Regions from separate parts of the Glutamicibacter sp. TV12E genome, predicted to be linked through region 1. Evidence: riboswitches for the same ligand, from Rfam matches in the RefSeq annotation. Region 1 holds a riboswitch; each other region holds the start of a gene.

Evidence for each region. A riboswitch is a leader RNA that binds a small molecule or an ion and turns the genes downstream of it on or off. The one in region 1 is predicted to bind S-adenosylmethionine.
Region 2: another riboswitch for S-adenosylmethionine. It lies ahead of ACT7DV_RS01195 (bifunctional o-acetylhomoserine/o-acetylserine sulfhydrylase); the one in region 1 lies ahead of ACT7DV_RS06630 (substrate-binding domain-containing protein).
Region 3: another riboswitch for S-adenosylmethionine. It lies ahead of ACT7DV_RS04085 (hypothetical protein); the one in region 1 lies ahead of ACT7DV_RS06630 (substrate-binding domain-containing protein).
Region 4: another riboswitch for S-adenosylmethionine. It lies ahead of ACT7DV_RS04135 (O-acetylhomoserine aminocarboxypropyltransferase/cysteine synthase family protein); the one in region 1 lies ahead of ACT7DV_RS06630 (substrate-binding domain-containing protein).

The regions. Positions count from the first base shown of each region.
Region 1 is NZ_JBQVVF010000001.1:1,414,462-1,420,118, forward strand. It holds gene ACT7DV_RS06610 (glycerate kinase) at 155-1,351, shown strand; gene ACT7DV_RS06615 (hypothetical protein) at 1,420-1,956, shown strand; gene ACT7DV_RS06620 (hypothetical protein) at 1,953-2,147, opposite strand; gene ACT7DV_RS06625 (sugar diacid recognition domain-containing protein) at 2,264-3,325, shown strand; SAM riboswitch class I at 3,678-3,768, shown strand; gene ACT7DV_RS06630 (substrate-binding domain-containing protein) at 3,837-4,877, shown strand; gene ACT7DV_RS06635 (sugar ABC transporter ATP-binding protein) at 4,861-5,657, shown strand, end outside.
Region 2 is NZ_JBQVVF010000001.1:253,405-259,061, forward strand. It holds gene ACT7DV_RS01185 (SGNH/GDSL hydrolase family protein) at 1-819, shown strand, start outside; gene metX (homoserine O-acetyltransferase MetX) at 889-2,022, opposite strand; gene ACT7DV_RS01195 (bifunctional o-acetylhomoserine/o-acetylserine sulfhydrylase) at 2,025-3,383, opposite strand; SAM riboswitch class IV at 3,474-3,594, opposite strand; gene ACT7DV_RS01200 (VOC family protein) at 3,767-4,411, shown strand; gene ACT7DV_RS01205 (GNAT family acetyltransferase) at 4,469-4,888, opposite strand; gene ACT7DV_RS01210 (CPBP family intramembrane glutamic endopeptidase) at 4,907-5,657, opposite strand, start outside.
Region 3 is NZ_JBQVVF010000001.1:894,002-899,658, forward strand. It holds gene ggt (gamma-glutamyltransferase) at 1-754, shown strand, start outside; gene ACT7DV_RS04075 (LLM class flavin-dependent oxidoreductase) at 840-2,240, opposite strand; gene ACT7DV_RS04080 (acyl-CoA dehydrogenase family protein) at 2,289-3,629, opposite strand; SAM riboswitch class I at 3,646-3,737, opposite strand; SAM riboswitch class I at 4,005-4,107, shown strand; gene ACT7DV_RS04085 (hypothetical protein) at 4,126-4,377, shown strand; partial or broken gene acs (acetate--CoA ligase) at 4,430-5,657, shown strand, end outside.
Region 4 is NZ_JBQVVF010000001.1:908,558-914,214, forward strand. It holds gene ACT7DV_RS04120 (methylated-DNA--[protein]-cysteine S-methyltransferase) at 1-250, opposite strand, end outside; gene ACT7DV_RS04125 (RNA polymerase sigma factor) at 247-744, opposite strand; gene ACT7DV_RS04130 (histidine phosphatase family protein) at 840-1,400, opposite strand; SAM riboswitch class I at 1,512-1,606, shown strand; gene ACT7DV_RS04135 (O-acetylhomoserine aminocarboxypropyltransferase/cysteine synthase family protein) at 1,725-3,098, shown strand; gene ACT7DV_RS04140 (CoA-binding protein) at 3,098-3,592, shown strand; gene ACT7DV_RS04145 (DeoR/GlpR family DNA-binding transcription regulator) at 3,962-4,738, shown strand; gene ACT7DV_RS04150 (1-phosphofructokinase family hexose kinase) at 4,735-5,657, shown strand, end outside.

The DNA of each region.
Region 1 (5,657 bases):
TTTCAACAGTAGCGGCGCTTTCTGTGTCGTCCCTTTGGCTCAGCTACGCATTGCCGATGATTGGGCGCAATGCACATAGCCAGCCCGGTGCTGGTGCGGCAAATACAGTCATGGGCCCATAGTTCCAGGCAGGCAAGCTGCCTAAGCTGGGAACATGACTCCTCAGCAGAAACCAGTCCCCGCAGCCAATGGCGTGCTGCAGGTGGCAATTGTTCCCGACTCCTTCAAGGGAAGCGCCCGGGCCAGCGAAGTGGCCACCGCGCTCGCACAAGGATTCTCCAAGGGGGCCGCGAGCCGCCAGCGCCAGATCGAGATCACCGCGGTGCCCTTTGCCGACGGCGGCGAAGGAACACTGGAGGCGCTGATCGATGCCTGGGGCACCGAAGCGATCACGGTGGACACCACCGACGCCCTGGGCCGCGCGGTCGCTTCCCGGCTCGGGCTGTCCGCGGACAAGAAGATCGCCGTCGTGGAAGCCGCCGAAGCTGCCGGTCTGCCGCAGGTCAGCGACGTGCCGCGCAAGCCGCTTCAGGCCACGACCCGGGGTCTGGGCCCGCTGGTGTCGCGCGCCTTGGATCTCGGGGTGCAGCAGATCATCCTGTGCCTGGGCGGGTCCGCCACCACCGACGGCGGCACCGGCCTGCTGGGCGCACTGGGCGCCAAGTTCCTTGACGAGCACGGGCAGCAGCTGCCAGCAGGCGGCGGCGCACTGTCGAAGCTGGCGAAGATCGACATGTCCGAACTGGATCCGCGGGCCGCCGCGGTGCAATGGCAAATCGCCTGCGATGTCACCAACCCGCTGCTCGGCGCCCAGGGCGCGGCAGCGATCTTCGGCCCGCAGAAGGGGGCTTCCGAGCAGGACGTGCAGCTGCTGGACCGCGGCCTGGGCCGCTTGGCCGACGTTCTTGAAGCGGATACCGGCCGGAAGCTGCGCGAGCAGCCGGGCATGGGAGCAGCCGGAGGCCTGGCAGTGTGCCTGGCCTCGTACTTCCCGGTGGAGCTGATCCCCGGATGGCAACTGGTAGCCGAGGTGCTCGATGCGCACCGGATCCTGGGTGCCGCGGACCTGGTCATCACCGGCGAGGGGCGGCTCGATAGCCAGTCGCTGAACGGCAAGGTGGTGTGCGGGGTGCTGGAAGCGGCCGGGGAGCATGCTGAGGTGATCGTGGTGGCGGGGTCCGTGGACCTGGGCGACGAGCAGCTGGACCAGGCCGGGATACTGGCGGCCTATTCCATCGCACCCGGGCCGGCGAGCCTGGCTCAATTGTCCGCCGATACCCTCGCATTGGTTGAGCGCACGGCGTTCAGCGTGGCCAGGACCTACCTGCCGCCGGCTCCACCGAGGGGATGAAAAGGCGCATCCGGTTTTCCGCCAGGAAGACGATGCGCCTAGCGGCGGCCGGTTTCTACGATTGAATCATGATGAAGAAAAAGTATGCAGCCAGCGCCTTGCTGGCTGCGCCCATGGCCCTGCTGCTCAGCGGATGTTCCGTTTCGGATCTGATGGTTGATAAATACGATGAGTCCACCGAAAAGTCTGCCAAGACCTCTGAAGAAGGCGTTTCGAGCGGATTGCTGCCCGCTTGGGTCCCTGCCGGCGGCACCAACGTGGAGCTCGTGCAGCGCAATACCGGGATGGAAAGAATTTTTGCCATGGACTTCACCGGGGATTTGCCCGCCGAAAAATGCCTGCCGATTAAATCTGCTGGACACCCATCCGAAGCGGAACTGAAGAAGGCCTATGCTTCGGATCCGCGCACCAAGGATTTCGATGCCAAGGAGATCTCCTTGACCAGGACCCTTGAAGCGCAGTGGTGGCCGCAAGGCGCTGAAGACAAGACCACTGAGCTCTGCGGCCGATTCTGGGTCCACCTCGCCGATGGCAAGCTCTATGCTTTCGCGCCTGACAGCACGAGCACCGCCACGGCAGTGCTGCAGGAGCGCGACGCTTCCTAGGCTTTCCGTGGATCTCGCTGGCGGGGCTGGTTCCGGGCGGCATAAAACCGGCAAGCGGCCAACCCGGCCAGGCTCAGCGCAATCAGTCCAGGGCCCAGCAGCCCGGGCAAGCGCTGATTCCATGTCATGTTGAGCACTACCAGCAGGCTGACGAGGAAACCTCCGGTGAAGTAGCTGATCGCCGAACTCATGATGGACCTTTCAACGCGATGCTTGACTGGGGTGAGCCTAGCATCACCGGGCGGCAAGGTGAAGGAGCCCCGGGCCTTCCCTGCCCGAAGCAGGGCGGGGAAGCTAGGATGATTCCATGAGCGAAAAGGAGCAACCTCGACTGTCCGGCGCATTGGCGCAAAAGGTCGTCGATACCATTGCACCGACAATTAATCGCCATGTGAACATCATGAACGCCCATGGAATCATCATCGCCTCCAGCGATGCTTCGCGCGTGGGCACGCTGCACGAAGGAAGCGTCGAAGCCATCCGGCGCAACGAGATCATCAGGGTCACCCAGGCCGATGAAACGGCGGGAACCCAGCCGGGAGTGAACCTTCCTTTGGCGCTGAACGAGCGGTTGTGCGCAGTTGTCGGCGTGACCGGCGCGCCCCACGAGGTCGAGCCCCTGGCGAATCTGATTGCGCTCACCGTCCAGCTGCTGTTCGCCCAGGAGCGGGAGCACTCGCGCAGCGCTCGCCGGGCGGCCGAGGCGAGGGACCTTATTTCGGCCTTGCTAGCCGGGCGGGTTGCCGCGGAAGTTATCGACCGGGACCTGGGGGCGCACGGACTGCGCGGGCCAGTGCAACTTGAACTGTGGCTGCCGCGCGATGGCCAAGACCCCTTATTGGGATTGCCTGCTGTCGAAGGCGCGCGCACTTCATGGGTCAACCTGTTCGGCGCGCACTGGCGGCTGCGGACGAGCGCCGATGATGCACCAGGCCAGGATCCGGAATCCAGCGATCGTTATCTTGGCGGAGCGGATGCATTCGATGCCGGTGCGCTTTTGGCGCAGGCCGAAATGATGCGCACCCTGGTGGCGCGTCCCGCGCTGCTTCCGCAACGAGCACACCGGGAAATCTGGAATCAGGACATCGCGGTGGCCGTTGCGCGGACTCCGGCTCGGAGCCTGGCCTATCTTGCGGCACCGGCCCGGGCGCTGAATCAAGAACAAGCAAAAACCCTGCTGGTGGTCGCCGCGGCATCCGCCATGTCGCAGGCCTCCGAAGCATTGCACATCCACCGCAATACGCTGGTGCAGAGACTGGAGCGGATTGGCCAGGTCACCGGCGCTGATATTCGCCAAGCCAATGAATCGCTGCGGCTGCAGCATGCCATTTACGCGCGCATTGCACGTGATGAGATGCAGATTTTCTAGCTGAAGTTCCTCAAGGATCGCCGATTTACGTCAAAACAAGCCGTTGTCTCGGAGCGCAATGTTCCGATCATTGCATATCCTGCGGATCCTCGGCATTCCCATTGACGCGTCGTGATTCCGGGATGGGCGATGCCACGCTGCCGTTGGCGCCCGGGCAGGCCATGAACTGGCTTCCGTTCGCCAGGTGAATATCCTTATTCGACGTAATATGCGGAAATATGACGCTGATTTAGCGCCTGCCCGCCGCTTCGAAACCTTGCCAGCCCGGGATTTGTGACGAGATCTGACGCAGTGTTCCCTCCAGTGACGCGTTGACGGCAAGCTCCAGGGATCAATGCTTGACTCGGATAACACCCCATCCAGAGCGGCTGAGAGACCTGGCTCCACGACGCCGCAGCAAGTCTGCCTCCTGCAGATAGTGCTAACGCCAGGTTCGATGGAACTCCCGGGGCAAGAAGCGTGAACTTCTGCCCGGGATCCCTCGGTTCGATATGTCCAAGAGAGGGACGGCATGACTCGCACTCGCCCGAACACCCTGAAATTTGTTGCTGCCGCACTAGCGGCAGCAACGCTGCTCTCCGGTTGCTCGCTGAAGGAACCACGCCCCGAAGCAGCGCCGGCCGTGGCGCCAAGCAGCAACCCGCAAACCCAGCAGAAGCTCGACGATGTTCCTTCGCTCGAGGGCAAAAAAGTGGGCATCGCGGCAAAGGACATCCTGCACGACTACTCGCGCGTGGTGTATCAGCAAATCCAAGAACGCATCAAGGAGCTCGGCGGAGAGGTCATTGCCACCCAGGCCGAAGCCAAGGACGAGAAGCACGTTTCGGACGTGGAAAATCTGATAACCCAGTCGCCCGATGCCATCGTGGTGATCCTGGGCGACGCCCAGACGCTCACCCCGGCCCTGGCCAAGGTGGATGCTGCAGGAATTCCGCTGTTCACCATCGACTTCCAGAGCGAATACTCGAAGAACAACGTCACCAGCGATAACTGGAACGTCGGCACCACCCTGGCTCGCACCATGGCCGAGGACCTGCACGGCAAGGGCAAGATCCTGGTCTTCAACGGCTTCCCGGGCGTGACACCCTGCCGGATCCGCTACAACAGCCTGAACCTGGTGCTCGAAGACTACCCGAACATCGAGAAGATCACCCCGGAACTGCAGGACAAGTACGAAGGCACCATCGAAGATGCCAAGAACCAGATCCAGGATCAGCTGCGCAGGCTGCCCGAAGGCGAAGTGGATGCGATCTGGTCCTGCTGGGATATGCCGCTGATCGGCGCCGCGCAGGCCATCGATCCCACCGATAATGACATCAAGCTCTACGGAGTCGATGCGGAACCCGGGGCACTGGATTTGATCGCGAATCCGCAGAGCTCCTACCAGTTCACCGTCGCCCAGCCCACCAAGCAGATTGCTGCCACCTCTGCCACGAATATTGCGCTGCTCCTCAACGGGCAAGCCGACCAGGTTCCGAGCACCAGCTACGCCGAGCCGATTTTTGTGGATAAGGACAACGTGAATCAGGTGCGCAATGACAACGGAATCTAGCCTACTGCTGAGCATGGTCGGGATCGGCAAATCCTTTGGCGCCGTCACCGTGCTGGACGATGTCCACCTGCAGCTGCGGGCCGGGGAAGTGCTCGGCCTGGTAGGTGAAAACGGTGCCGGAAAATCAACCTTGATCAAAATCCTCACCGGGTTGTACACCCTGGATTCGGGGCGGATCGAGCTTGCTGGCCAAGAGGTGCAGATACGGCGCCCGGCCGATGCCGAAGCGCTGGGCATTGAGGTGATCCACCAGGACCGCCACCTGGCCGGACGCCTGACCGTCGCCGAACAGCTGTATCTTGGCACATCCAGGAACCGCGGATTATGGCGCCAGGAGCGCACCGTGCAAGAGGCGGCCCGGGCCGATATCCTGCGGACCACCGGCCAGGAGCTGGACACCGCTGCCTTTGTCGACGAGCTGAGCGTTGCCCAGCAGCAGCTGATCCAGATCGCCCGCGCCGTGCTGGCCGAACCCAAGGTGCTGATTCTTGACGAGCCGACCGCTCCGTTGGCCAATGACGAGGTCGAGCAGCTCTTCGGCACCATCGGCCACCTGCGTGATCGCGGGGTGGGGATCATTTTCATCTCCCACTATCTACAGGAACTGCAGCAGGTCACCGACCGGATCACGGTCTTGCGCAACGGCAGGAATGCCGGGGATGCCAGCTTTGCGAACGGCGACAGCATTGAAGATGTCATCGGCTTGATGCTGGGCAGCCAAGTCAGCGAATTCTCGCACCAGCAGCGCGAGGCCCCCGCCCGCCAAGGCGAGCCTGCCCT
Region 2 (5,657 bases), 1.2 Mb from region 1:
ACAGAGACACTTCATCCATGGCGTCGCTTCGTCGCTTTGGGCGACTCTTTCACCGAGGGAATCGGTGACCCCGATCCATCAAATCCCGGCCGGCATTTGGGCTGGGCCGACCGTCTGGCGCAGGAGCTGAGCAGCACGGTTCCGGATTTTTCCTACGCAAATCTGGCGATCCGCGGCCGGTTGATCGGGCAGATCGTCTCGGAGCAGGTTGCGCCGGCCATTGATTTGAAGCCAGATCTTATTTCACTGTGCGCAGGCGGCAATGACGTGCTGCGCCCGGGCGGGGATCCGGACAAGATTGCCGATATTCTCGACGGAGCGGTGGCCGAGCTGAGCGCGACGGGTGCGACGCTGCTGATCGTCACCGGTCCGGATATTCGCGATACACCGGTGCTGGGCAGCATTCGCGGCAAGGTGGCGATCTACAATGAGAATATTCGCACCGTGGCCGCGCGCTACGACGCGATTGTGGCCGACATGTGGGCCTTGCGCGAACTGCACCAGTCGCAGATGTGGGCACCGGATCGCCTGCACTTCTCCCCCTTGGGCCACCAGCGGATTGCGGCCATGGCGCTGGATTCCCTGAACGTGCCCCACTCGATCGACACCGAGGTGGCACCCGTGGCGGATGTTCGAAGCTGGCGGGAGGCGCGGATCGAAGACCTGCAGTGGGCACGCGAGCACTTGGCTCCGTGGGTCTTGCGCCGGTTGCGCCATCAGTCCTCGGGCGACGGAATCACCCCGAAGCGCCCCTCCGCGGTGCCGTTCACCGCGCCAAAACCCAACGATTCCCTGGGCGCCGGCGACAGCGCGCAGTAGCGCAGCAGCACAGCGCGAAGGGACAGCGTCCACCGAAAACTGGTGGGGCTGTCCCTTCGCGGCGCCGATCTAGCGGCTGAATACCAGGCCTCGCAAAACGCCATCGAGCTGGCTTGCATCGGTGAGGAAGCCGTCGTGGCCGATCGGCGAATCGATGTAGTGCACCGGCGTGGGAGCGGCCAGGGAGGCGGCCAGCTGTTCGGATTGCTCCGGGAAGTACAGGCGGTCCGAGCTCACGGCAGCCACCACCACGTTGACCTTCTCAAGCCGAGCCAGTGCGGCACCCAGCGATTCGTAGCCACGAGCCACGTCATGGCTCATCAGCGCCTCGGTGAGCAGCAGGTAGCTGTTGGCGTCAAAACGATTCACCAGCTTGGCCGCTTGGTGATCCAGATAGCTTTCCACCTGGTAGCGGCCGCGCGGGCCGTCAAACTGGCCAGCAGGCTGCTCGCCGGGCTGCGCGGCCCGGCCAAAGCGGGCCTGGAGCTCGGCCTCGGAACGATAGGTGATGTGCGCCAGGCGCCTGGCCAGGCCCAGGCCTTCATCCGGCCGCGCACCGCTGGAGTAGTAATCGCCGCCATTGAAGTTCGGATCCAGTCGGATGGACTGGGTCTGCACCTGGGCAAAGGCGATTTGTTCCGCGGTAGCTTGGGCGCACGAAGCCATTACCACCAGGTTCTTGACCTGTTCGGGGAACTCGACGGCGTATTCCAGAGCTCGCGCCCCGCCCATCGACCCGCCAATCACCGCATGCCAGGACGTGATGCCCAGCTGCTGCGCGAGGCGCGCTTCGAGGCGCACCGCGTCCTTGATGGTGACAAAGGGGAAGCGCGATCCATAGGGCACGCCATGCTCGTCGGGCGACGACGGGCCGGTGGAACCATTGCAGCCGCCGATCATGTTCACGGCGAGAACGAAGTACTTGCTGGTATCGATGGTGGCCCCGGGGCCGACAAACCCGTCCCACCAGCCGGCGCTGCGCGAATCGCCCTGGGCGACGTGGGCGTCGCCGGTCAGCGCATGCATCACCAGCACGGCGTTGGAGCCGTCGGCGTCGAGGGTTCCCCAGCTTTCGTAGGCCAGCTCTACCTGTGGCAGGTAGCCGCCGAATTCGAAGTGGTGCCCGCCGACGGCCCTGCGGCGCATCATGCCGTCCCGGCCCTCGGCGAGCTGTGGTGCTTCGGTGGTTGCAATGGATGCCATGCCTAGAGGGTTTCCTGCAATTCCTTGTTCGACCCGGCCAAGTCGCCCAAGGCGGCAACAGCGTTGAAGCCCAGTTCCAAGTCGGCCAGGATGTCCTTGATATTTTCCAGGCCCACGCTGATGCGGACCAGTCCCGGGCTCACTCCGGCAGCGATCTGGTCGGCTTCGGAAAGCTGCGCATGGGTGGTGGAGGCCGGGTGGATGGCCAGCGAGCGGACATCGCCGATGTTGGCCACGTGGGAGTGCAGCTCAAGCGCGTCCACAAACGCCTGGCCGGCCGCCGCGCCGCCTGCCAGTTCGAAGGCGATGATCGAGCCGGCGCCGTGATCGCTGTACTTCTTGGCGCGCTCGAACCATGGCGAGGAGGCCAGGCCGGCATAGGCGACCTTCTGCACCTCGGCGCGGGCTTCGAGCCAGCTGGCGGCCTCGCGCGCATTTTCGCCATGGCGCTGGATGCGCAGGGACAGGGTTTCCAGCCCCTGGGCGATCAGGAAGGCATTGAATGGGGAGACCGAGGCGCCCAGGTCGCGCAGCAGCTGCACGCGCGCCTTGAGGATGTAGGCCAGATTGGCGCCGAGAATGCCGTTCACGCCCAGATCGCGGGCGAACACCAGGCCGTTGTAGGACTCGTCCGGGGTGTTGAAGCCCGGGAAGCGCTGCGGGTCCTGGGCGAAGTCGAAGTTGCCCGAGTCCACGATCACCCCGGCGATCGCATTGCCGTGCCCGCCCAGGAACTTGGTGGCCGAGTGGATGACGATGTCGGCGCCGAATTCGATCGGGCGGATCAGGTACGGGGTGGCCAGGGTGTTGTCCACCAGCAGCGGCACGCCATTTTCGTGGGCGATCTTGGCGACTTCCTCGATGTCCAGCACGTCCTGGCGCGGGTTGGAAATGGTTTCGCCGAAGAAGGCCTTGGTGTTCGGGCGGACCGCGTCGCGCCAGTCCTGCAGGTTATCCGGGTCGGCCACGAAGGTGACCTCGATGCCCAGGCGCTTGAGCGTGTGCTTGAGCAGGTTCTGGGTTCCGCCATAGAGGCTGGGGCTGGCCACCAGGTGGTCGCCGGCTTCGGCCAGGTTCAGGATCGCGAAGGTGGTGGCGGCCTGGCCCGAGGAGAGCAGCAGGGCACCCACGCCGCCCTCCAGATCGGCGATCCGGGTTTCCACCGCGTCGGTGGTCGGGTTGCCGATGCGGGTGTAGATCGGTTCCAGTTCCTGCAGCGCGAAGCGCGCGGCAGCGCTCTGCGCGGTCGGGAAGACAAAGGAAGTGGTCTGGAAGATCGGCAAGGCCCGCGCGCCGGTGGCGGGATCCGGGGTCTGCCCGGAGTGGATCTGACGGGTTTCAAATGACCAATTGCTGCTCATGGTTTCCTCCAAAATAGTTCATGCGACTTTGGGGGTAGACCACTGAGAAGACACCGAGAGGAAAGACCTCGCCAAGAAGCCTTCCAGGGTTACCCGCGCTTGTCCCCAGCTGCCTTGTGCATCTGGGGGCCAGGTCTTCACCCGGGGCACCCCACCGCGGTTGGAGGGTTGCCGCCCAGTAAGCCGGGGCTTGTTACTGGGACTCATGACCTGTTTCCAGTGTGCCCGAAAACCGAATATTTTTGCAATGCGGGCACCTCAAAATGGTCGCAATCGGTCATATTTCACATCCATGGCGCTTTTGCCGCATGGAATTCGATTCCGCCAAAAACCTTAGGGTCTCCTAAGTAGAGACTGCGGTCACATGTTGTCATGATGGGCACATGATGAGGCTAGATCACGTTAGTTATGCCTGTGGCCCGGATGGGCTGCTGCCAACCGCGCAAAGAATCTCCGAGTCGCTCGGCCTGGAATTCGTCAAGGGAGGCGTGCATCCCAGGTTCGGGACACGCAATGTCATCTTCCCGCTCAAGCATGGCCAGTACCTCGAAGTGGTCGAGGTGCTGAATCACCCGGCCAGCGACAAGGCCCCCTTCGGCCAGGCGGTGCGGGCCCGTTCGGAACTCGGCGGCGGCTGGATGGGCTGGTGCGTTTCGGTGGACGATCTATCCAGCGCCGAAGACCGCCTGGGTCGCAAGTCGGTTCCGGGCAACCGCAAATTCCCCGATGGCCGCGAGCTGACCTGGCAGCAGATCGGCATCAAGGGCCTGATCGCCGACCCGCAGTGCCCCTACCTGATCTCGTGGGACGAGGAAGCCAAGGACCTGCATCCTTCCAAGGCCCTGGAGCCGACCGGGGAGATCAGCGGGATCTCGATCGCCGGGTCGCGCGATCGGGTCCTGGAATGGCTGGGCCAGCCCCAGAACGTGCACCTCGGCGCGGTGACCATGGACTACCAGGCGCCCAATGGCACCCCGGGCATCTTGTCGGTGACCTTTGAAACGCAGAACGGACCGGTAGTGTTGTAGCCGGTTCGCAGCAAGCTGCTGGCAGGCGGGGACAATGGCGTCCCCGTCTGCCTCTTTTTATGCGCCTGCATCCAGTCGCCGGCCCAGGACCACGACGTGCTGGTCTTCAAATCCCAGCCGCTCATAAAAGCCGCGCACCGCGGTATTTTCATTGCGCACCATCAGCTGCACCTTGGGCACGCCGCGCTGGGCGAGCCACTCGCTCGCGGCCTGGACCATCTTGGCGCCCAGTCCGGTGCCCTGCCGCCGCGGGTCCACGGCCAGATAATAGAGCCAGCCGCGGTGCCCATCATGGCCAACCATCACGGTGGCGATGACTTCTTCATCCTCGATCATGGCCAGCACTGTTGAAGCCGGGGTTTCCAGGGCGCGCCGGGCGTCGGCGCAGGGGTCGTTCCACGGCCGGGTCAGCCCGGTGGCCTCCCAGAGCGCAACGGCTTGGGGAATCTGCTGCGCAGCCAGCTGAGAAATCTTCATTCCTGCAGTCTAGCCGCGCTAGCTTCCGATCCCGATCGCCGGCCCGATCAGGGCATATCCGACAAAGCCGATGGCGTCGAGCAGGAAGTGCGCGATCACCAGCGGCATCACCCGCCCATACTTGTGGTAGGCCCAGCCGAAGACCACTCCCATGAGCATATTACCGATCATCGGCCCCGCGCCCTGGTACAGGTGGTAGCTGCCGCGGATCACCGCCGAGGCAATGATGGTGGTCCACAACCCCAGCTGCAATTTCCTGGCATAGCTGAACAGGAAGCCGAGCATCAGCACTTCTTCTAGCACCGCATGGCGCACCGCGGAGAGCAGCAGCACCGGCAGGCTCCACCAGTAGTCCCCCAGGTTGGCCGCGGAAATCGCTGTGGTGATGCCCAGCGCCCGGCCTGCGGCGTAGACGCCCAGGGTGCCAAGCCCCATGGCCAAAAACAGCCCGGCGCCGAACAGGGCATCCTTGCCCGGCGCGCGCAGGTCAAAGCCGATCTCCCTCGCGCCGGCGCCTAGGCTGCGCTTCATCAGATACAGGGCCAGCACCACCGGAACCAGCGCAAAGACAATGTCCAGCAGCTGATAGGAGAAGTCGAAAAATTCGCGGGTGCTCAACGTGTTGTTCAGCGAAGTCGTCTGTTCGCGCAGCGGGGCCCTGGTGGCCTTGTCGGCAAAACTCAGGATCGAATAGGCCGCGCTTTGCCCCAAGGACAGGGCGAGCACCAGAGCGACCTCGAATTTCAGGATCTTGGCATTCACGTTCTCG
Region 3 (5,657 bases), 520 kb from region 1:
GCCGACCAACACCTTGACCAGCGAGCTCTTCGGCGCCGACCGGGCTTGCGCGATCAACCCCGATCAGGCGGCCGCCAAGCCAGTGGCCCCGGGCGATATCGAGAATTTTGATGGCCAATGCCCGGCAGCTGCCGCTGAGCCGGCCGTTGAGCATGACACCGAGAACATCTCCACCACCCACCTGTCGGTGGTGGATCGCTGGGGCAACCTCGTGTCCTACACGCTGACCATCGAGCAGACCGGAGGGTCGGGCATGGTGGTGCCGGGGCGTGGCTTCCTGCTGAACAATGAGCTCACGGACTTCTCCACGGTCTATGACCCGGAAGATCCAAACCGCCTGGAGCCGGGCAAGCGCCCGCGCTCCTCGATGGCTCCAACCATCGTGCTGCGTGACGGCGAGCCGGTGATGGCCATCGGTTCCCCTGGTGGTTCAACCATCATCACCACGGTGCTGCAGACGCTGCTCAACCGCTACGACCTGGGCATGGATATCAGCGAAGCCATCGCCGCACCGCGGGCCTCGCAGCGCAATACCGCTGCGGTGACCGCAGAACCGGAATTCATCGCCCAGTACGGCTCGGCCATGGAGGCCTTCGGGCATAAGCTCACCCCGGCCGGGGACTCCTTCACCCCTCAGGCAGAGATCGGCGCGGTGGAAGCGGTTCAGCTCAATGAGGATGGAACGCTAACGGCAGCCGCTGAACCGGTGCGGCGTGGCGGAGGATCTGCCATGGTGGTGAATCCCGCCAAGTAGGCTATGGAAGCAGCATCGGCTCCGTTCACCTGCCTGGGTGGACGGAGCCGATACTACTTTGAGGCCGCGGCCTGAGGCAGGGCATCTAGCCCTGGATTGGAAGACGATTAGCGATCTTGTACTTGGCGGCGCGATGGGTCTCTTTCACCCTGTCGCCGGCGCCAAAGAGCTTGTTGCGCAGCGAGCCTTCAGTGTATTCGGTCTTGTACGCGCCGCGAGCCTGCAGCTCAGGAACAACGTACTCGACAACGTCCTCGAAGGTCGCTGGGGTGACAGCGTACGCCAGGTTGAAGCCGTCAACATCGGTGTAGTCAACCCAGTCGATGAGCTTCTGGGCAACCTCGGCGCCGGAACCGACGGTGATCGGGCCGAAGCCGCCCACGCCCACCCATTCGGCCAGCTGCCGGATAGTCCATGGGTTGCCATCGTCACCGCTGGCCTTTTGGAAGGTTTCCACGGATGACTGGATGGCGTTGGATTTCACGTTGGATCCCAGTGGCTCATCGGGATCCAGCTCGGACAAGTCCACGCCCATCCAGCCGGAGATCAGCACCTGGGCACCTTCAACGTCCGCATAGGACTTGTAGTCCTCGTACTTGGCTTGGGCCTTCTCGGAAGTCTCATCGGTGATGATGGTCTGCATCGCGAAGATCTTCACATCGTAGCGGTCACGGCCAGCAGCCTCGGCGGCATCGCGGATCTTGGTGACGGTGGCCTTGAGGATTTCCCGGGTCGGGCTGGTGACAAATACCGCTTCAGCGTTTTCCGAGGCGAACTTGATCCCGCGCGAAGAAGCGCCGGCCTGATAAATCACCGGAGTGCGCTGGGTGGATGGCTCGGTGATGGCAATGCCAGGCACCTTGAAATACTTGCCTTCGTGATCGATGCTGTGCACCTTGGACGGATCCGTGTAGATCCCGGTTTCCTTGTTGTTCTGCACGGCGTCGTCTTCCCACGAGCCTTCGAGCAGCTTGTAGACGACCTCGAGGTACTCGTCGGCGTGGTTGTAGCGCTCGTCGTGCTCCATCTGGTCCTCCTGCCCCATGTTCCGGGCAGCTGATGGCAGGTAGCCGGTCACCACATTCCAGCCGACTCGGCCGTTGGTCAAGTGGTCCAGGGTGGCCAGGCGGCGGGCGAAAGCATAAGGGTGCTCGTAGGCGGTGCCCGCGGTGACGCCGAAACCGAGGTTCTCGGTGACCGCGGCCATGGCGGAGACCAGCATCATCGGGTCATTGACCGGTGCCTGGGCGCCGGAGCGCAGCGGGGACTCATTGGTGCCGTTGAAAACATCGTAGGTGCCCAGCACATCGGCGATGAACAGGCCGTCGAACTTGCCCTTTTCCAATACCTTGGCCAGGTGGGTCCAGTAGCCGATGGTGTTGTAGGTCGAGGCCTTGTCATCCGGGTGGCGCCACAGGCCCGGCGACTGGTGCACGACGCAGTTCATGTCGAATGCATTGAAGAGAATTTCGCGCTGCTGGCTCATTGATGTTCCCCTTGCCATGGTTGGGTAGTGAAGTTAATTAGTCGGCGTTCAGGCGCCATAGGCTCTATGGTTGCTGTCCTCGCCAGTGACCGAGAGGCGTTGCGGCTGGACCGCATTGATCTCGTAGTCCCCCACAATGCGTGCCTTGTAAATGGCCGGGTTGTGGGTGGCGATGGTCCGGGCATTGCGCCAGTGGCGATCCAGGTTGCAGATGACGCTGGTCGAAGAGGCGCCCAGCCCGTCGAAGAGCTTGCTGGTGGCACCGATGACCAGCGGCTGGACGATGGTTTGCGCCCGGTTGGCGGCCAGCTCGCAAACCGCATAGCGTTCTTCGTCATTCAATCCCGGGTCTACCAGGGCTGCCTCGACTTCAAGGACGGCACCGATCACCACCGAGTCCGCGGCGAAGGACTCCGCGGAGACTTCGCCGACCAGTTGCAGGACCTGCGGCTCGCGGTGGACCGGAACACCGGTGCCTGTGGTGAAGATGCGGGTGCGATTCTGCACCGATAGGCGCAGGTCATTCAAGGCCGCCCGGGCGATACCTGCTTGCACGGCCATGAGCACCAGCTGGAAGATCGCCGCTTCGGAGTCGTTGCTCTGCTGCGGCATGAACGAGTCCACCGGAACCTGGTGGAATTCCGTGGTGCCGGTGCCGGTGAGTCCCTGGCCGAAGCCATCCCAGTCATCGAGGATCTTGACGCCGCTGTGCTGCGTGGAAACCACCGCGATCTGCCGCCCGGACAGTTCGGGATGCGCCACGGCCACAGTGGTCCAGTCGGCAAAAATGGTGCCTGTGCAGTAGTACTTTTCACCGTCCACCAGCCAGCGGCCATCGACTTGGCTGGCCTTGGTGTTCAAGGAGCCCAGGGCGTTGCCGCCGCGTTCAGTATAGGCATTGCCGACGATCTGGCCGGCTGCGATGCGCCCGATCCACTTGCTGCGCAGCTCTTGATCCTCAAGGAGCAGCACGTTTTCCACGAAGGCGATATGCGCGCGCCACAGCTGGCCGACATGCGAGTCGGCTTCAGAAAGCTCGATGAGCAAGCGGAATACGTCAACCAGGCGCGCGCCGTACCCGCCCTGGGCCACGGGGATGCGCAGTGCGCCGAAGCGTTCACGGTTGAGCAGGCCCACCTGTTCAAAGGGCAGGACGCGGTTGCGATCGCGGTCCTTGGCGGTGCTGGCGATTTGCGCGAAGACCGGGCGGAAGATTTCAGCCAGCCGGTCGTATTGCTCATCTGCGCCGGGGCCGGGAGTGACCTTGAGCAGTTGCCGGGTGGGAAGCTGCTCCTCGAAGTCGTCTAGCCCCATGGCGCTCGCCTGCGAAGGATCGCTGAGCTGGTTGAAGTCCAAACCGCTGGTGTTCGGCGACTCGCCAAATGACATTAGAAGTCCTCAATTCTTTCCATCGGTCCTGGCGGTAGCACCGTCCCGCTCTTCGGGTGGTTGCTGCGGCGTCGTCGAGCCAGATCTCTCAGCCGCTCTGGATGGGTTGTCATTCATTTGTAGCCGTAACAAACCGGTGCTTCCAAGCCGCGAAGTCACATTTCGACCTTGGGAGGCTCCGGGATGACCGGCAGGTTGAACAGCTAATGGTGCATCATGCCGAAGATGAATTGCCCATATTCGCCCATTATCGATCAAACGGGCATTCAATGAAATAAATTACGAAATATCCCGCGCATGTGGTGCAGTTATCGAAGATTTTTCATGTTACGCAAGATTTGCATTCAATTCCTTCGAAACCCTGTAATAGACGTGTAACCATCCCGGGCGGCCGAGAGATCTGGCTCAGTGACGCCGCAGCAACCACCTATGGAGGACACATCCCAAAGGCCGGTGCTACCGCCAGGACCGATGGAGATGATCATGGCACTGTGCTTTGCGCAGCCTCGAGTGCAAGACCCGGCCCCCCGCATCCATGGTGCTGGATGTCGGCCCCGTCAATTTCTGGCGCAAATTTGCCACCACGGCACAGCGCCGTTCCGCGCTTTCAGGCTCGCAGCCACAACGGGCAATGGGCAAAGACCGGCAATTCGCCTCGGCCAAGAACCTCCAGGGCACAAGCGACAGCTGGCCTTCTTCGGTCAACTTGCCGATGCCCTGCTCGCTATCGCCGAGCGCCGCGCCATAAAAGCCCCGGGCCCGATGGCGCCAACTATCAAGTACCAAATCAGCCCCCGAATAGAAACACCAAGGAATACTCTGTAATGACCATCGAATCGGCACCAACCTCTGCATTTGCCTCGGAGGAAGCACGCCAGGCATTCTGGGACGAAGCGGCACGCCTCCTTGATTGGGACACCAGTTGGCATACCACCAGCCAGATCCTCCCAGCTGACCCGGAAGCCAAGCGCGGACCGCAGATCTCCTGGTACCTGGGCGGCAAGCTCAATGCTGCTGTGAACTGCGCCGACCGGCATGTGGCCGCCGGCCGCGGAGACAAGGTCGCACTGTATTTCGAAGGCGAACCCGGCGACCGGGTGGCCGTCACCTACAAGAACCTGCAAGAACGCATCAGCCAGGCCGCCCACGCCTTGGAATCCATGGGCGTAGTCAAGGGCGACCGCGTGGTCATCTACCTGCCGGTCCTCATCGAAACCGTCGTCATTACGCTGGCCTGCGCCCGCATCGGAGCCATCCACTCGCTGGTCTTCGGCGGCTTCTCCGCCGAAGCATTGAAGTTCCGCGTGGAAGACACGAAGGCCAAGGTGCTGGTGACCACCGATGGCCAATTCCGCCGAGGCACTTCGGTTCCGGTCAAGGACAATGCCGATGAAGCCGTCTCCGGCGAGAATGAAATAGAGAAGGTGCTGGTCATCCGGCGCACCGGCGATGAGATCCCGTGGACCGAAGGCCGCGATGTCTGGTGGCACGACGTTGTCGACATCCAGCCCATCGAACATAAGGCGCAGTTCTTCGACTCCGAAACTCCGCTGTTCATCATGTACACCTCCGGAACCACCGGACAGCCCAAGGGCCTGGTGCACACCACCGGTGGCTACCTGACCCAGGCTGCCGCCAGCTACAACATGCTCTTCGCCAACCCGGATGCGTCCCAGCGCGAGAAAGACGTGCACTGGTGCACCGCGGACCTGGCATGGGTCACGGCCCACACCTATGAGATCTATGGACCGCTATCCAATGGTGTCACCCAGGTGATCTATGAAGGCGTGCCCAACGCGCCGCATCCCGGACGCCACTTCGAAGTCATCGAACGCTACAAGGTCACCAGCTACTACACCGCCCCTACCTTGGTCCGCTCGTTGATGGGTTGGTTCCCCGAGGGTATTCCGAAATCCTACGACCTGTCCTCCATCAACGTCGGCGGCACCGTTGGCGAGGCAGTTAACCCGGAGGCCTGGCGGTGGCTGCGCGAACAGATTGGCCGCGACACCCCGGCAGGCATTCCGA
Region 4 (5,657 bases), 510 kb from region 1:
GGATGCGCGGGCTGAGCTTCTGGGCGAGCACCTGGAGAATCTTCTCATGGTCCTCTGTTTCAAAAGCTACCCGCACCAGGCCGGCTGGGGTGCTGGCCAGCAGCAAAGACCCTACCGGGCTATCAACTACGCGGTAGGAAATATCGACAAGATCTACGGCCTGCGCCTTGGCCCGCAGCTCGATCCCGAGTTGTTCCAAAATTTGGGCCTCTTCTCCGGTTGCTGAAGAGTTGGTCGGTGCATTAGTCATGATTTCTCCTGCCACAATGTGTCGTCGTCGAGCAATCGGCGAAGATTCTTGAGCCCGTCGCTGCCTGCTCTCCGCGCGGCGGCTTCAGTGCCGGACACCATTTGGGCAATCTGGGCATAGTTCAGTCCGCCCAGATATCTGTAGCCGACCACCAGCCGCTGCTTCTCGGGGAGCCTTCCTACTTCCTGCCAGAGCTGGAGATTCTCCAGTTGCAGTGCTGGTTGCGGCTCGCCATCAATCTGGTCCCACTGTTGATGGTCGAGAAGGAACTCCGGCTTGTTCTTGCGCAGCTCATCGATGGCCTTGTTCCTTGCAATGCGGACCAGCCAGGCCAGTACATTGGCGTCCTCGGCAAGCTGCGGATAGGCCTTGAGCGCGGAGAGGAAAGTCTCGGACCAGGCGTCCTGGGCGCGATGCTCATCTAGCAGGGCGCGGCAAACGCGAAGGACGTTCAGCCCGTAATCCTGGACTATCCGCTCAAACGGCACTTGCATGGCTCTCCTGAAGGTCGGCACCTTTACGGGCATTCACCATGTAAACGTATCGCGGAGCAAAAATGTGAGGTGCCGATTGGAAAAATCTTGAGCGCCTAGCAGCTCACCGGGTCCAGTCCCTCAGCCAGCTGGCGCAGGCGCTGGATATCAATCTCGATGGCTTCGCCATTGTCTACGCCGCGGGGCAGCTTGGTTCCGGCCAGGGCATCACGAATGGCGCGCATGGTGGCTCCATGGCTGACCACTGCCACCTTCCTGCCCGCATGCTCATTCGACAGGTCGATCAACGCAGGAATCGCCCTGCGCAAAATCTCGTCAATTGGCTCCAACTGGTCTTGGACCAAGGCTGATTCCTCGTCGCTCACCTGGGCCATGATCCGGCCTTCGAGCGGTCCGAAACCGCGTTCAATCAATTCCGGGACGGGACGGCCGGTCTCGATGTCCAGCTCCTGGGCAATCAGCGCGGCCGTTTCCTGCGCTCGGCCCAGCGGGGATGCCAGCACCAGGGAGAACCCCTGGCCTTGAAGGTCGCGCCCTACACCGCGAGCTTGTTCGCGTCCGGTGTCGTTCAGCGGAATGTCGGTGCGCCCCTGAAGGCGGCCGGCCAGATTCCAATCGGTCAGCCCGTGTCTGATCAATACCAGCGCAGTATCCATGGCTCAAGCGTACCGCCGTGCGCGGTGATCGAAGAATCTCCGGCATTACGTCCGATACGCAACGTTAAGACTCATAGTTAGGTCATGAACGGTCATGTTGCGAAGATTGTTACACCATCCCGAGCGGCTGAGAGATCTGGTTCGTTGACGCCGCAGCAACCTGCCACATCCGGTGGTTACGGTGCTACCGCCAGAAACGATGCAGCCGCTTATCTTGTTTAACCACAACAAGTTGCGACATTGATTCCGGGATTCCTGCCTCGATCGCACCACCGCCCGCCGGTGAAGCGCGAAAACCCCATCGACAAGGAGTCGTAAGCCAACATGGCAGATCACAAGTTTGGATTCCGCACCCGCGCATTGCACGCCGGTGGCACCCCCGATGCAGAGCACGGCGCCCGTGCAGTGCCCATCTATCAGAGCACCTCATTTGTCTTCAAGGACGCCGACGACGCGGCCAACCTCTTCGCGCTGCAGAAATACGGCAATATCTATTCGCGCATCGGCAACCCGACCGTAGCGGCTTTCGAAGAGCGCATGGCCTCCCTGGAAGGCGGCATCGGCGCTGTAGCCACCGGCTCCGGCATGGCCGCCGAGTTCGTCACCTTCGCGGCCCTGGCCCAGGCCGGCGACCACATTGTGGCCTCCTCGAAGCTCTACGGAGGAACCATTACCCAGCTTGATGTTTCACTGCGCCGCTTCGGCATCAACACCACCTTCATCGATTCCAACGACCCCGCCGACTTCGAAGCTGCCATCCAGGAAAACACCAAGGCCGTGTACACCGAAGTGGTAGCCAACCCCTCGGGTGACATCGCGGACTTGAACGGCCTGGCCGAGGTGGCCCACCGCCACCTGATTCCCCTGGTCGTCGACTCCACGCTCACTCCCCCGTATATCCTGCGTCCCATCGAGCACGGGGCGGATATCGTCATCCACTCGGCAACCAAGTTCATCGGCGGCCACGGCACCACCCTCGGCGGCGTAGTGGTCGAGTCCGGGAAGTTCGACTGGGGCAACGGCAAGTTCCCCGCGATGACTGAACCGGTGGCCAGCTACGGCAACGTTTCCTGGTGGGCCAACTTCGGCGAATACGGCTTCCTCACCAAGCTGCGCAGCGAGCAGCTGCGCGACTTCGGTCCAGCCCTGCCGGCCCAGTCGGCGTTCCAGCTCTTGCAGGGCCTGGAAACCCTGCCCCAGCGCATGGACAACCATCTGGCCAATGCCAAGCAGGTCGCTGCCTGGCTGGAGGCAGATCCACGGGTCACCTACGTGAACTACGCCGGCCTGGAATCCCACCCGCAGCATGCCCATGCCAAGGAACTTCTGCCCATGGGCGTCGGTTCAGTGTTCAGCTTTGGCGTGAAGGGCGGGCGCGAAGCCGGCTCCAAGTTCATCGAAGCCCTGCAGCTGGCCAGCCACTTGGCCAATATCGGCGATGCCCGCACCCTGGTGCTGCACCCTGCTTCCACCACCCACCAGCAGCTCAGCGCAGGCCAGTTGATCGCCGCTGGCGTACCCGAAGATCTGATCCGGCTGTCGGTAGGCCTGGAAGATGTCGAAGACATCCTCTGGGATCTGGACCAGGCGTTGGCCGCCTCCCAGGAAACGGCCTCTGGCTCCGCCAATGAATTTGCGGAACCCGCCTATGATGGCGCGGCGTGCGCCATTCCTGCAGCACCGAAGGGAGCCAACTAATGAGCACCACCGACCGCACCTGGGAAGGCCCGGGAGCCGCGCAACGGCTGAACATCCTGCGCGAAACCAAGTCCATCGCCATCGTGGGAGCCTCCAACAAGCCATCGCGGGCCAGCTACTTCGTAGCGACCTACCTGCTGTCCTCATCCAAGTACAAGGTGTACTTCATCAACCCGGTGCTCGATGAGATCCTGGGCCAGCCGGTGTACAAATCCCTCGCTGATCTGCCGGAGACACCGGATCTCGTGGAGGTCTTCCGCAAGCACGATGACCTGCCATCCGTGTTGGATGAGGCCTTGGCCGTGGGGGCGAAGACCCTCTGGCTGCAGCTGGGATCCTGGCATGAGGACGTGGCCCGCCGTGCCGAGGCTGCGGGCATGAATGTCGTGATGGACCGCTGCGTGAAGATCGAGCACGCCCGCTTCCACGGCGGCCTGCGCCTGGCCGGGTTCAACACCGGGGTGATTTCCTCAAAGCGCCAGGTGCTCGCCTAGGCGATCCCAGGCAGCTGATTCAAGTGGCGGACAACCTTTATGGTTGCCCGCTACTTGCGGTTTGCAAGGGGATTCAGCGAATTGCTCCCCATGCCGTCGGGCACGCACATCAAGTTGGGCGTTGATATGCCGTGCACCCCTTAACTGCCACTATTGAACGTCCGGGGACAGCCAAGGCAAACTATTTAAAGCTGATTTTCTCGGCGTACAGACCGTCTACTTGGCACAATGCCAACCAATCCCACGCCAATATGCCACTTAACCCAAAATTCCAACACTATTAGCTTGACGTTCCCACGCAATCGGGCATAAAGTCATGGAAACACAGATTCATGTGGTGCAGGTCATGAGGGATTGCGGAGGCACAAAATGTTCGCCGAAGAACGACACCGGCTGATCGTCGAGCAGCTTGAGACGGACGGAAAAGTTTCCGTCGCACAACTGTCCGAACGCTTCGAGATCACCCGGGAAACGGTCCGCCGCGACCTGGCCCAACTCGAATCGGAAAACTTCTTGCGCCGCGTCCACGGCGGAGCGGTCACCACCACCGAGGCAAGCACCCGCGAGGAAAGCCACCTGGTGCGCACCGCCATCCACTCCGATGCCAAGTCCCGGATCGCCCAGCGCGCCTTGAGCCTGCTGCCGGTCTCGGACGCCTCGGTCATCATCGACGCCGGCACCACCACCGAGTTCCTCGCCGAACGCATGCTGCGCACCAACGCCAGCGCCGGCTTGGTCATCATCACCCACGCCCTGCCCATTGCCTCCGTACTGGTCCAGAGCCAGGATGCCACCCTGGAACTCATCGGCGGACGCGTCCGCGGCCTGACCGGAGCCACCTCCGGGGCGCAAACCGTCGAGGAATACTCGCGGCACCGCGCAGACATCGCCTTCATCGGCACCAACGGGCTGCACGCAGGCTTTGGCTTGAGCACCCCGGATCCGCTGGAAGCCGCCGTGAAGCGCGCACTCGTCAACAGCGCACGCCGCGTGGTGCTGCTGGCCGACAGCTCCAAGTTCGACCAGGAAACCCTGGTCTGCTTTGCCCGCCTGGAATCCATTGACACCCTGGTGACCGACCAGCAGCCCGGCGAGGAACTCGCCGCTGCCCTGGAAGCCGCTGATGTAGAGGTTGTGATCGCGTGATTGTCACCCTGACCGTCAACCCGGCCTTGGACAAGACCATTGAACTGGGCGAACCGCTGTCGCACGGCGCGGTGCAGCGCGCTACCGCCAGCCACGTGCAGGCAGCGGGCAAGGGAGTGAATGTCTCGCGCGCCATCGCCGCGGCCGGCGTGCCGACCCTGGCAGTGCTGCCCGGCGCGAGCACCGATCCGCTGATCACCGCGCTGTCCAGCGACAAGCTGGCCCACCGCACCCTGTCGATCACCGAGCCGCTGCGCACCAATATCACCCTGACCGATCCCGATGGCACCACCACCAAGATCAACGAGCCCGGTCCGGCCCTGAATGCGCAGCAGCTGGCAGAGCTCGGCGGCCTGGTGGCCGACGCGGCCGCCAGCGCCGACTGGCTGGTGCTGGCCGGTTCGCTTCCGCCGTCAGTCCCCGCCGACTTCTACGCCCAGCTCACCGCCAAGCTTCGTGCCGACTTGGGCCAGAAGTGCCCGAAGATCGCGGTGGACACTTCCGGAGCGCCTTTGATCGAGCTCTTCGCCCACGGCGCGCAGCACATCCCCGATCTGATCAAGCCCAATGCCGAAGAGCTGGCTGAACTGGTCGGAGGCTGCGACGAAGCGGCGCTGGAAGGCTCGATAGAGCTGGCCGCCGACTGCGCCAAGAAGCTGCTGGAGACGGGCATCGGCGCGGTCCTGGCCACTCTGGGAGCCAAGGGCGCACTGCTGGTCACCGAGCAGGGTGTCTGGCACGGATCGCACACCCCGATCACCCCGCGCAGCACGGTAGGGGCCGGCGATTCCTCGCTGGCTGGCTACCTGCTGGCAGATGTTGCAGGGGCCAGCGCCCCTGAACGGCTGAAAAACGCCGTCGCCTACGGGGCTGCCGCCACGCAGCTGCCTGGCTCCACCATCCCTAAAGAATCCGATCT